Regions from separate parts of the Bradyrhizobium sp. 4 genome, predicted to be linked through region 3. Evidence: predicted binding sites of a transcription regulator. Region 3 holds the regulator's gene; each other region holds the start of a gene.

Region 1 (3,210 bases), 3.5 Mb from region 3:
ATGGTCTCGGCGGCGTCGCGCAGGAGCTTCTGGCCTTGCGCATCCGGCTTGGCGATCTCCTCCAGCACCGAGGCCGGCGCTTCGGCATTGGTGCGAACCTTCGGCAGGCCGGCATTCGCGTAGCGTGCGAGCTGGATGTCGCGCGCCGCCGCCACGCGCGCGGCGACTTCGGCTGAGCCCTCTGCCGGCGGCGGCAGGATCAGGTCGGCGGCGGTCACCGCGGGAACCTCGATGCGCAAATCGATGCGGTCCATCAGTGGTCCCGAGATGCGGGCCTGGTAGTCGCCGGTGCAGCGATCGATGCGGCCGCGCTTGCAGGCATAGCCGGGCTCGAACGCATTGCCGCAGCGGCAGGGATTCATCGCGGCGACCAGCATGAAGCGCGCGGGATAGGTGACGCGGTGATTGGCGCGGGACACCGAGACCTCGCCGTTCTCCAGCGGCTGGCGCAACGAATCCAGCACGCGCGGATCGAATTCGGGGAGCTCGTCGAGGAACAGCACGCCCTGATGCGCGAGCGAGATCTCGCCGGGCCGGGCGCGCATGCCGCCGCCGGTGAGCGCGGCCATGCTGGCGGAATGATGCGGCGAGCGGAACGGCCGCCGCGCCGTCAGCGCGCCGCCCTCGATCTCGCCGGCAACAGAGGCGATCATCGAGACCTCGAGCAACTCGCCCGGTGACAGCGGTGGCAGGATCGAGGGCAGGCGTGCCGCCAGCATCGATTTGCCGGCGCCCGGCGCGCCGATCATGAGCAGGTGATGACCGCCGGCGGCCGCGATCTCCAGCGCCCGCTTGGCGCTCTCCTGTCCCTTGATGTCGCGCAGGTCGAGCGGCGAGGCAGCGGATTCATGCACCTTCGGCACGGGCCGCGACAGCACCTGCGTTCCCTTGAAGTGGTTGGCGATCTGGATCAGCGAACTCGCGGCGATGATCTGGATGTCCGGACTCGCCCACGCCGCTTCCGAGCCGCAAGCCGCCGGACAGATCAGCCCCTCCTCGCGCACATTGGCGCCGATCGCGGCGGGAAGAACACCGGCCACCGGCGCGATCGATCCGTCGAGGCCAAGCTCGCCCAGAACAGTGAAGCCGGTCAGCGCATCCGGCGGGATCGCGCCGATCGCCCCCATCAGCCCAAGCGCGATCGGCAGGTCATAATGGCTGCCCTCCTTGGGCAGATCGGCGGGCGCGAGATTGACGGTGATCCGCCGCGCCGGCAGCGCCAGCCCCGAGGCGATCAGCGCCGAGCGGACCCGCTCACGTGCCTCCGACACCGCCTTGTCCGGGAGACCGACGATCGCGAAGGCCGGAAGACCCGGCGCGACCTGCACCTGCACGTCGACCGCACGGGCCTCGATCCCCTCAAAGGCGACGGTAGAAACCCGCTGAACCATGCCCGAACCAGCCTGCCCTTTTGCACAATTAGGGGTAGCAGAGCGGGCCGGTTCTTGCAAGAACAATACAGGAACATGCTCAGGGGCCGGGAGGTCCTAACTGAACGTAAACACGACGAAGACACTACGCCTCGAATGCAAGCTGCTCTGCTCAGCACATCCCAACGAATGTCCGCTACTCCTAGGGGTGCGGGATGGGCCGTGGTCTAACGGGTGAACAATTCAAATGCTTGCAAATCGCCGGAGAAGCGAACGACGGATGTGCACGCGGCTCGCCAAGATTCACTTTGGCGCGGGTTCGCTGCCGCGGGACTGCACGATCACGGATATTTCGGATGGCGGCGTGAAAGTGGTGGCGGAGTTCCTGGAAGTGCCGCCGCAATTCACCATCATCTTCGCGCCCGACTATTCCCGGCAGTGCCGCCTGCGCTGGCGCATCGGCTGCGAGTTCGGCGCTGAATTCACCGACTGAGCCGCGCAAGCGCCCCGCCTTAACGGGACTTTAGCGTTAATCGGTAAGCATCTCTGATCAGTCGCCGAGTGATCAGAGTATGTCCAAGCGTTTGTCCGTCGCCTCTCCTCCGGCGAGATATCTGTTTTCCGCGCTTCTGATCCTGGCTCTTGGCGGCTGTCAGACCACTGGCATCGAGGACATCACCGGCGCGCTCGGCGGAAAATCGGAAACGGCTGGCAGGGCCGACACCAAGCCGGACGTGAGGCCGGACATGGACGCGCTGCGCGAGCGCTATCGCGCCAAGCCTGGCGATCCCAACGTCGCGCTCGAATACGGCAAGGCGTTGCGCCAGACCGGCCAGCGCGCGCAGGCGCTCGCGGTGCTGGAGCAGGCCGTGCTCGCCCATTCCAGCAACAAGGCGCTGCTCGCAGGCTACGGCCGCGCGCTCGCCGACAGCGGCAGTTTCCAGCAGGCGTTCGACGTTCTCGGCCGCGCGCATTCGCCCGAGGATCCCGACTGGCATATCCTGTCGGCGCAGGGCGCCGCCCTCGATCAACTCGGCCGCAACGAGGAAGCGCAGCAATATTACGCCGCCGCGCTCAAGATCGTGCCGGACGAGCCGTCGGTGCTGTCCAATCTCGGACTGTCCTACATGCTGCAGAACAATCTGCCGCGGGCAGAGGAAACGATGCGCCGGGCGCACGCGCGCAATCCCGCCGATCTCCGCGTGCGCGCCAATCTCGCGCTCGTGCTGGGACTGGAAGGAAAGCAGGCCGAGGCCGAAACCATCGTGAAGGCGGACCTGCCGCCGGATCAGGCGGCGGCAAAGGTCACGGCGCTGCGGCAGTTGCTGGTGAAGAAGCAGCAGCGGGCGGAGAAGTAACCCGCCCTCGCGCGTCAGGAAGCCTTGCTCAGGATGCCTTGCGATGCGGGGCTGACCCGCGCCCCGACCTACCCTTCAGCTTCTTCAGCAGCGGCCCGAGCAGCGAGCGCTTCGGCTTCTTCACCTCGCCGCGCCCGGCAAGGCGGTTCGCCATGTTCTGGAACAGTTCGGTGGTGCGGTGGCTCTTGGAGACCTCCGCGATCATCTGGCCGTTGTTGGCCGCGGTCGAGAACAGCTTCGAATCGAACGGGATCACCGCGATCGGCTGGCTCTCCATGGTCTTGGCGAAGGCCTTGACCTCGATCTCCGCACGCTTGGGCATGCCGACCTGGTTGATGCAGTAGAGCGGTGGCCGGTCGTTCGGCCGCGCCGCCTTCAACACGTTCAGCATGTTCTTGGTGTTGCGCAGGTTCGCAAGATCGGGCTCGGCCACGATCACGATGTCGTCCGCGTTGACCAGCGCGCGTCGCGTCCAGCCCGAC
Region 2 (3,210 bases), 1.7 Mb from region 3:
CGGCGCGGGACGGTGGTCGCTGAGGACGATGAACGGCAGCGCCTTGTTGCGGGGCACATGCAGCCGCGCGAGATCGGCAACGCGGATCGTGGTCGTGCGCCGCGTTGCGATGATGCGATCGACCGCCTTGGTGCCGAAGCCCGGCACGCGCAACAACTCCTCGCGGCTGGCGCGGTTGACGTCGAGCGGGAAGCAGTCGCGGTGGCGTAATGCCCAGGCGAGTTTTGGATCGATGTCGAGCGGCAGCATCGCACTGTCGTCGACGATCTCGCCGACGTCAAAACCGTAGAACCGCATCAGCCAGTCGGCCTGGTAGAGTCGGTGCTCGCGCAGCAAGGGCGGCGCGCGCAGAGGCAGCGCGCGGCTGGCATCGGGGATCGGGCTGAACGCGGAATAGTAGACGCGCCTCAGCCTGTATGAACCGTAGAGATTGGCGCTGGTGTGGAGGATGGTGTGGTCGGAGGCCGCGTCGGCGCCGACGATCATCTGCGTGCTTTGGCCGGCCGGCGCGAAGCGCTGCGGCTTGGCTTTCGTGTTCGCGTTGCGGCTTTCCTCGGCCTCGTCCAGCTTCAGCCGCAGCCGGCCCATGGTGCGGCGGATCGCGCGCACGTCCTTCTCGGGCGCGAATTGCTGCAGGCTCGTCTCCTGCGGCATCTCGATGTTGATGGAGAGACGGTCGGCATATTTGCCAGCCTCGGAGATCAATACATCGTCGGCCTCGGGGATCGTTTTGAGATGGATGTAGCCACGGAAGTGATGCTCCTCGCGCAGTTTGCGCGCGACGCTTACCACCTGCTCCATGGTGTAGTCGGGGTTGCGGATGATGCCGGAGGAGAGAAACAGTCCTTCGATGTAATTGCGCCGGTAGAAGTCGAGCGTCAGCTTGACGACTTCGTCGATCGTGAAGCGGGCACGCGGCACGTTGGAGGAGGCGCGGTTGACGCAATAGAGGCAGTCGTAATTGCAGGCGTTGGTCAGCAGCACCTTGAGCAGCGAGATGCAGCGGCCGTCCGGCGCGTAGGAATGGCAAATGCCCATGCCGGGCGCGGTCGATCCCATGCCCTTGCCGTCGCTGGAATCCCGTCTCTCGGTGCCGCTGGAGGCGCAGGACGCGTCGTACTTGGCGGCGTCCGCCAGGATTTCCAGCTTGCGTTGCACGTCCATATTGGAATCCCTTTGATTCAGCTGATGAATCCCGAAGAGTGCCAATTCGATTGACTCTCCAGGCGGCGTTAGCTTTATATTAGAACATACCATGAACAATTGAGCCAGCCGTTGGTTCTCTTTTTGAGAGCCACGGCAATCACCCCTTCAAGGAGCGGCGACCATGAGCGGCGCACGCATCAGCGCGCTTGCAGCCTTGCGCGGCCAGATCGAGCGCATCGAGACGGCGGAGGTCGTGCATCATCGCGACCGTGTCGCGCTCGGCCATCGCGAGGCCGACAACGCGCTAAAGGGCGGGCTCGCGCGCGCGGCAATCCACGAGGTATTTTGCGAGGGGCGTCAGGGCGCGGCCGCGACGGGCTTTGTCACCGGACTTGCGGGGCGGATGACGGCGCGAAAACCGCTGCTGTGGGTGCGGCAGGATTTTTCAGAAATTGAAACCGGTGCGCTGTCGATGAGCGGGCTCACCGAGATCGGTCTCGATCCGCGCCGCATGGTGATGGTGCGCGCCGCCGACGTGGAGAGTGCGTTGCGCACGTCGGCCGATGCGCTCGCCTGCGACGCGCTGGGTGCCGTCGTGCTCGAGCTCTGGGGCGAGACGAGGCAGTTCGATCTGGTGGCGAGCCGCAAGCTGACGCTGGCTGCGCAATCTTCCGGTGTCACCGGCCTGTTGCTGCGGATGGCCGCGCAACCTTTACCCTCAACCGCCGAGACCAGATGGATGCTGCGCGCGGCGCATTCGCCGCCGGGCGCGATGTGGAGCGCTTGGGGGGCGCCGCGTTTCGATGCCGAGCTCCTGCGCAATCGTCATGGCCCGTGCGGGCGGTGGATCATGGAATGGAAATGTGATGAGTGCCAGTTCTCTGAATCGTCGGCGTATCCTCAGCCTGTGGCTGCCGCGCCTGCCCATCGATCGGATCCAGCGGTTCTTCGGCAACGTCGGACTGCATGAAAATAATGCGCCCAGCATCGTCGTTGCCAAGGACAGCAACGCGTTGGTGATCCATGCGCTGCACGAGGCGGCCGAGCGCCTCGGTCTGCATATCGGCCAGCCTCTGGCCAATGCCCGGGCGATGTGTCCTGATTTAAAGGTGTTCGACGCCGATGCCGTGGCCGATGCCAAGACGATCGGCGACATCGCCGACTGGTGCGATCGTTTCACGCCGCTGGTGGCACTCGATCCGCCGCACGGGCTGTTCCTCGACATCACCGGCTGCGCGCATCTGTTCGGCGGCGAGGCTGCGCTGTTGCAAACCCTTGTCCGTGCCCTCGATCGCCAGGGCTTTGCCGTCAGCGCGGCGATCGCCGGCACCTCGGTCTGCGCGCGCACGCTGACGCGGCAATCTTCAAGGACCATCGTTGCCGATGGCGGGGAGGCGGCGGCAATCAGCCGGTTTCCGGTGTCAGCGCTTGGCGCGGGTGAGGCCATCAGCACCGGCCTGCGACGCGCCGGCCTGAAGACCATCGGCGATGTCGCCTCGCGCACGCCGAGCGAAATCACGGCGCGGTTCGGTGCGCGGTTCTCCACGCTGCTCGCGCATGCGCTGGGGCAGGGCGATGCGCCGATCAATCCACGAAAGCCGCTGCCCGATTACATCGTGGAGAAACGCTTTGCCGAGCCGATCGCGACCGACACCATGATCGCGATGACGCTGTCGCGCCTGGCGGACACGCTGATTGCGTCGATGGAGAAGCAGGGCAAGGGCGCGCGCCGCCTGGAAGCAGCCTTCTTCCGCACCGACGGCGCGGTGCGCGCGATTATGGTCGAGACCGGACGTCCCGTGACGCAAAGCAAAGTCATCGACCGGCTGTTCCGCGAGCGTCTCGATGCACTCGCCGATCCCCTCGATCCCGGCTTCGGCTTTGACATGGTGCGGCTGTCGGCAAGCCGCACCGAGATCGTGGTGCAGGAGCAGCGCGATCTCGACGCCCATGTCCACGACAATGACGAGCTTGCCGCGCTGATCGACCGCATCGCCGCGCGCATCGGCGGAAAGCGCGTCGTCGTGCATCTGCCTGAGGATACCCATATCCCCGAATGTGCGG
Region 3 (3,210 bases):
GGGACGGATATCTGCACCTGATCAGGACGAGCAAGGACAGCTTTTTGCTCAAGGAATGGCTCGCTGCCGACGCCGATCCGCGCGATGCCGGCAGAGCCTCGCTGGCCGATGGCGTGTCCTGTGACGAATCGGGCTGCGTGACGCCACTGGCCGACGGGAGGTTGGTCGCGCTGGCACTGCGCGTCGACGCTCTCGCGGACGATTGTAGTCGGGCCGCGCTGGTGGTGACGACACGCCCCGCGCCGCCCGATTGCGCGGCGATGGTGGTCGATCGGCAGCGGCTCGCCAGCCAGAGTGCGCTGGCGCTGACGCAGCGTGGTGACGGCTTTGCGGTTCACGCGGCGAGGGCGAGAGGCGCGAGCCGCCCCTGGTTGCCAGCCGGCGCAGGCGAGGGTGATTTCGACGGCAGCCTTGCGCCGAAGGCGATCGCGCCCCGCATCAAGGACGCAACGCCGGCGGAGACCGACTTGCAGGCCGACGATTGATCTGACGGTGCGGAGCAATGCAGTGGATTGGTGCATCTGCTCGGATTCGCTGGGCGCAAACCACGCCATCTCGCCGGCCACCGCCGGCGATGGCGATTCAATCTTGACCTCCGACCTCGTAGCGGCTGCGTCAGCCGATCGGCAGGCGCGTGACGGTCGGCTGCCTGTCGGCGATGACCTGCGCCTTGTGCTCGCGCTCCGTCACCGGCTGGGTCACAGGCAGTTGCAGCACGGTCGCGCGCTGGCCTTCGACGAGCTGCGTCACCAGCACATATTTGCCGTCCGGGAATTCGATCGCGTCATGATGGCGGTCGGGAACGTGCGGGTCGATCTTGCCGAACTTGCCCACGCGGGAATTGATGGTGCGCGTCCAGATCCAGCGATTGTCGTAGCGAACGTCGTCGGCGAAGGCGAGCTCCGTTCCCGGCAGCAGGCAGACGGCAACAGACGGATCGGCTGCCGAGGCGAAGCCGCGCGTCGAGGTGCCGCGGAAGCTTGTCGTGACGATCGTCTCGCCGACTTCGGCGGGGCGCGACGCGACGGCATGTAGGCTGTAGTCACACATCGGGTGCTCCTCATGCTGGGATAGCAACCCGCGTCTCTTCGAGGCGCAGGCCTCTATCAGAGTGGAAGCACGAACGCTCTGCTTGGTTGTGGGCAAATCTGCGGCTGCGTTCCGCAAGCCGCGATCACATTATCTTTCCCGCATTCAATAGGAACAAAGCCTGCTACGATGCATTCGGGAGGCGCGTGTCCGAATGTTGCCAGCCCGGATATTGCCGACTTGGCTGCAACGGTTGCTCGATCGCATTCCGCACGTTGCGGACGATCGCTGGCCGCCATTTCCTCGAACACTTGAGCCGCGCAGCGGTGCTGCTTCGTGGGCATCGCGAGGAGCCAGCGCCGGAGGAGGGGCCGGATAGTCTGTGCAGAACCAGAAAGACTATCCAGCCGGAGCGGAAGATGATCCGCTCCAATCTCTGACCGGCGATACCGATCGGAAGCGCGCGAGGCGCCAAGCACCTCCAGTATGAAGTACTCCCCGGTATCAAGGACGCCAGGTATCAAGGACGCCCGGTATCAAGGACGCCCGGTATCAAGGACGCCCGGTATCAAGGACGCCCGGTATCAGTACTTCCGGTAAAGCCCGATCAGCTTGCCCTGAATCTTCACCCGGTTAGGCGGCAGGATACGGACCTCATAGGCCGCGTTGGCGGGCTCGAGCGCGATCGAGGCGCCGCGCCGGCGGAAGCGCTTCAGCGTGGCTTCCTCGTCGTCGATCAGCGCCACCACGATGTCGCCGGTATCGGCGCTCTCGTTGCGCTGAATCAACGCCATGTCGCCGTCGAGGATGCCGGCCTCGACCATGGAATCACCGCGCACTTCGAGCGCGTAATGCTCGCCCGAGCCGAGCATGTCAGGCGGTACGCTGATAGTATGGCTGCGGGTCTGCAACGCCTCGATCGGCGTGCCGGCCGCGATGCGACCCATCACCGGCACCGCGACGGGACGTTCGCCCTCGTCCGCGGGCAGGCTGGAGCTCGCGCGCACCTTGCCGAGATTGCCCTCGATGACGCTCGGCGTGAAGCCGCGGCGGCTGCCTGCGGCTGCCTGGAGCTCCGGCAGCTTGATGACTTCAATCGCACGGGCGCGGTTGGGCAGGCGTCGGATAAAGCCACGCTCCTCGAGCGCCGTGATCAGGCGATGGATGCCCGACTTCGAGCGCAGGTCGAGCGCATCCTTCATCTCGTCGAAGGAGGGCGGTACGCCGCTTTCCTTCAGACGTTCACTGATGAACCGCAGAAGCTCGTATTGTTTGCGCGTTAACATCTCGACCAAAGTCCCCCGGTTGATGTCGTCCGATTCCGAGACGCTGAATTCGGCAATATGCCGCTACATGCTCGAAACAAATCATGAACGGACACTATATGTTCGATACATGTTCCGCAACTGCTTAATTTACCGTGAACAGAGCAAAGTTGGCGGAACGCGCATTGCCGGGGCGCTCAGACAGGGAGCCGCAACACTTCGCAAGCCGTGCCGGCTTCGGCCTTCGGCGCGAACGGTGCGCGCACGAGAAGTGCCTGCGCTGCAGCGAGATTCGCAAGCAGCGAAGAGTCCTGATGATTGACGGGAAGAACGACGCGTGTGCCATCGTCGCGCTCCTCCAGATGCGCGCGCAGATAGTCCTCGCGCTGGTCGTTGGCGCTGACGTCGCGGCCGAGCACGGCGCGCTCACGGCGATGGTGAATCACTGAACGGCCCGACAGGGCACGAATCAGCGGCACCATGAACAGGAAAGCGCACACGTAGGACGACACGGGATTGCCCGGCAGACCGATCACGCCCATTGCGCCGAGCCGCCCGTGCATCATCGGCTTGCCTGGCCGCATCGCGATCTTCCAGAACGCCATCGCGATGCCTTCGTCCCGCAGTGCCTGCTGGACCAGATCGTGGTCGCCGACCGATGCGCCTCCGGTCGTGATCAGGATGTCGGCGCCGCTCTCACGGGCGCGGCGGATGCCGGCGGTGGTGGCCTCCAGCGTGTCGGCGGAAATACCGAGGTCGATGGTCTCGGCGCCTTCGCTGCGGGCGAGCGCGTGCAGGGCGTAGCCGTTGGAATAGACGATCTGGCCGTGGCCGGGCGTGCTGCCCGGCATCACCAGTTCGTCGCCGGTGGCGAGAATCGCGACCTTCGGACGCCCGCAAACGGCAAGGTGCGGAT
Region 4 (3,210 bases), 2.3 Mb from region 3:
TGGCGCCAGACATGCGATGTCAGCAGATAGTTGAGCGAGGCGATCGGGCGTCGCCACGGCAGATGCCGCGTCACTTTCAGCCATTTGGCATGCTGGTTGAACATGGAATCCACGATGTGGATGAACGCCTCGTAGCAGGAGAAGAAGCCGTGCCGACCCGTGAGCAGGTAGCCCTCTAACCAGCCCTGGCAGAGATGTTCGCTCAGGACTTCCATCACGCGTCCGTCCTGGGCGAGATGCACGTCGTAAGGTTTTGTCGGCTCCATCCAGACGCGTTCGGTGGCCTCGAACACCGCATCGAGCCGGTTTGAGGCGGTTTCGTCCGGGCCCATGATGCGGAAGTTGCGGGCCTCGGCGTTGAGGCGGATGACGTCGCGCAGGAATTTGCCGAGCTCGCGGGTTGCCTCCGCCACGATGCCGCCCGGCTGAGGGACCTTGACGGCGAAGCTGCGGAAGTCCGGCAGCTTCAGCTCCTTCTTCAGAAGGCCGCCATTGGCGTGCGGATTGGCGCCCATGCGGCGATTGCCTTCGGGCGCGAGCGCCTGGAGCTCGGCAACGAGCGCGCCGTTCGCGTCGAATAGCTTTTCCGGCTCGTAGCTGCGCATCCAGTCTTCGAGAATCTTCAGATGCGCCGGGTTGTCGCGGCAGTTCGCGACCGGCACCTGATGTGCACGCCAAAAACCCTCGACCTTCTTGCCGTCGACTTCCTTGGGGCCGGTCCAGCCCTTCGGGCTGCGTAGCACGATCATCGGCCAACGCGGGCGTTCGACGCTCTTGCGGCCGTCGCGGGCGTGCTGCTGGATCGACCGGATGCTGGCGAACGCGACGTCGAGCGCGTCCGCCATGGCCTGGTGCATCAATTTCGGATCGTCGCCCTCGACGAATAGCGGCTCGTGGCCGAGCCCGCGGAAGAGATCGCGGATCTCGTCGTCGCGCATCCGGCCGAGCACGGTTGGGTTGGCAATCTTGTAACCGTTGAGATGCAGGATCGGCAGCACCGCGCCGTCATGGGCAGGATTGAGGAACTTGTTGGAGTGCCAGGACGCCGCGAGCGGGCCAGTCTCGGCCTCGCCGTCTCCGACGACACAGGCGACGATCAGGTCGGGATTGTCGAATGCCGCGCCATAGGCATGCACCAGCGCGTAACCGAGCTCACCGCCTTCGTGAATCGAGCCCGGCGTCTCCGGCGCCGCGTGACTCGGGATGCCGCCGGGGAAGGAGAATTGCCTGAACAGTTTGCGCAACCCGTCGGTATCGCGCGAGATATCGGGATAGATCTCGCTGTAGCTGCCTTCGAGATAGGTGTTGGCGACCATGCCGGGGCCGCCGTGGCCGGGACCGCACACATAGATCACGCTCAGGTCCAGCGCGCGGATGACGCGGTTGAGATGGGCATAAATGAAGTTCAAACCGGGCGTCGTGCCCCAATGGCCGAGCAAACGCGGCTTGATGTGCTCGGGCCGTAACGGCTCGCGCAGCAGCGGATTGTCGAGCAGGTAAATCTGCCCGACGGAGAGATAGTTCGCGGCGCGCCAATAGCGGTCGAGCAGATTGAGGTCGCTGCTCGCTGCGGCCAATTGTTGTTGATTTGTCATGTTCCTGCCGAACTTCACCCGGGATCGTCACCAACCGAGTTCCGGCTAGATCGATCCTTCGGCAGCATCAAACGAGATCGCCGTGACGCCACTGTTGCGTGAGGTCAAAAGCAGGCGCGCGAAGTTTGGGCAACTCTACTGTGCATGGGGTTGTTTTCACGTTTTTGGTTTGTGTTCTTGATTTGTTCCTTCGACGTGCTATCTTGGCTTCATGAGTCCAGCATCCTCTCATGCTCTCAAGCACCCGCCGGTCACGGCGCCCTCCGAGCCGGCGGGTGCGCCTTCTGACTTCCCTGAGCTGGCGGTCGCCATCGACCGCCAGCGCAGGCGAGGCCGGGGCGCGCAGTCCAACGCCAGCGGCCGCTTTGAGGCCGAGGCGCGCGTCGCATTCGACGATGGCTGGCAGAGCCTTGACGAACTGCCTCCGTTCAAGACCACGGTCGGGATCGACGCCTCGCGCAAGGTGATCACCCGCAACGAATCTCCCGACATCGGCTTCGACCGTTCGATCAATCCCTACCGCGGCTGCGAGCACGGCTGCGTCTATTGCTTCGCGCGGCCGACGCATGCCTATCTCGGCCTGTCGCCGGGGCTCGACTTCGAGTCGAAGCTGTTCGTGAAGCCCGAGGCGCCGGCGCTGCTCGAGAAGGAGCTTGCGGCGCCGGGCTACGAGCCGCGGATGATCGCGATCGGCACCAACACCGATCCCTATCAGCCGATCGAGCGCGAGCGCAAAATCATGCGCGGCATTCTGGAGGTGCTGGAGCGCGCCGGCCATCCCGTCGGGATCGTCACCAAGTCGGCGCTGGTGACCCGCGACATCGACATTCTCGCGCGCATGGCCAAACGCAACCTCGCCAAGGTCGGCATCTCCGTGACCTCGCTCGATCCGAAGCTGGCGCGCACCATGGAGCCGCGGGCGTCCACGCCGCCGAAGCGGCTGGAGGCGCTGAAGCAGCTTTCCGAGGCCGGCATTCCGACCACCGTCATGGTCGCGCCCCTGATTCCCGCGCTGAACGATTCCGAGATCGAACGCATCCTGGATGCTGCCGCCCATGCCGGCGTCAAGGAAGCCTCCTACGTGCTGCTGCGGTTGCCACTCGAGGTGCGCGATCTCTTTCGTGAATGGCTGATGGCGAACTATCCGGACCGCTATCGCCACGTCTTCACGCTGATCCGCGACATGCGCGGCGGCCGCGACTACGACGCGAAATGGGGCGAGCGCATGAAGGGCACCGGCCCGATGGCCTGGACCATCGGTCGCCGCTTCGAGATCGCCTGCGACAGGCTGGGGCTGAACAAGCGGCGCTCCAAGCTGACGACGGATCATTTTGCCAAGCCGAAGCGGAACGGCGATCAGCTCAGCCTGTTCTGAGGGACAAAGTGGGAGAGGCGTCGCATGAGTAAGGAACTGCCAGCTCCGATCCCGCGACTTACCGTCATCACGCTGGGCGTGAACGGCATCCGCGCCAGTATTGCCTTTTACGACGCGCTTGGTTTCTCGCGCCGGCTCAAGGTGACCGGCGAGGCCGTGGCGTTCTATGACACCGGCGGTCCGGTGCTGGCGCGATTTCCCTGGGATCAGCTCGCGGCCGACGCCAAATTGCCGGATCAG

What was found. Region 3 encodes LexA, which represses DNA repair genes until DNA is damaged. Its sites were predicted from a motif close to TGTTCNNNNTGTGTTCNG; they were not measured.
Region 1: IVB45_RS37140 (YifB family Mg chelatase-like AAA ATPase) is a predicted target of LexA. The motif match lies at 1,450-1,467, and genes of this name have one in related genera.
Region 2: IVB45_RS11660 (putative DNA modification/repair radical SAM protein) is a predicted target of LexA. The motif match lies at 1,245-1,262, and genes of this name have one in related genera.
Region 4: IVB45_RS08960 (PA0069 family radical SAM protein) is a predicted target of LexA. The motif match lies at 1,768-1,785, and genes of this name have one in related genera.

What each region holds. Positions count from the first base shown of each region.
Region 1 is NZ_CP064686.1:7,765,303-7,768,512, reverse strand. Features, by position in the region: gene IVB45_RS37140 (YifB family Mg chelatase-like AAA ATPase) at 1-1,391, opposite strand, end outside; gene IVB45_RS37135 (PilZ domain-containing protein) at 1,618-1,863, shown strand; gene IVB45_RS37130 (tetratricopeptide repeat protein) at 1,943-2,728, shown strand; gene IVB45_RS37125 (AAA family ATPase) at 2,757-3,210, opposite strand, start outside.
Region 2 is NZ_CP064686.1:2,552,094-2,555,303, forward strand. Features, by position in the region: gene IVB45_RS11660 (putative DNA modification/repair radical SAM protein) at 1-1,164, opposite strand, end outside; gene IVB45_RS11665 (DNA repair protein) at 1,328-2,116, shown strand; gene IVB45_RS11670 (DNA polymerase Y family protein) at 2,013-3,210, shown strand, end outside.
Region 3 is NZ_CP064686.1:4,249,155-4,252,364, reverse strand. Features, by position in the region: gene IVB45_RS19945 (ComEC/Rec2 family competence protein) at 1-485, shown strand, start outside; gene IVB45_RS19940 (hypothetical protein) at 616-1,050, opposite strand; gene lexA (transcriptional repressor LexA) at 1,614-2,315, opposite strand; gene glp (gephyrin-like molybdotransferase Glp) at 2,492-3,210, opposite strand, start outside.
Region 4 is NZ_CP064686.1:1,959,726-1,962,935, forward strand. Features, by position in the region: gene IVB45_RS08955 (phosphoketolase family protein) at 1-1,595, opposite strand, end outside; gene IVB45_RS08960 (PA0069 family radical SAM protein) at 1,807-2,970, shown strand; gene IVB45_RS08965 (VOC family protein) at 2,995-3,210, shown strand, end outside.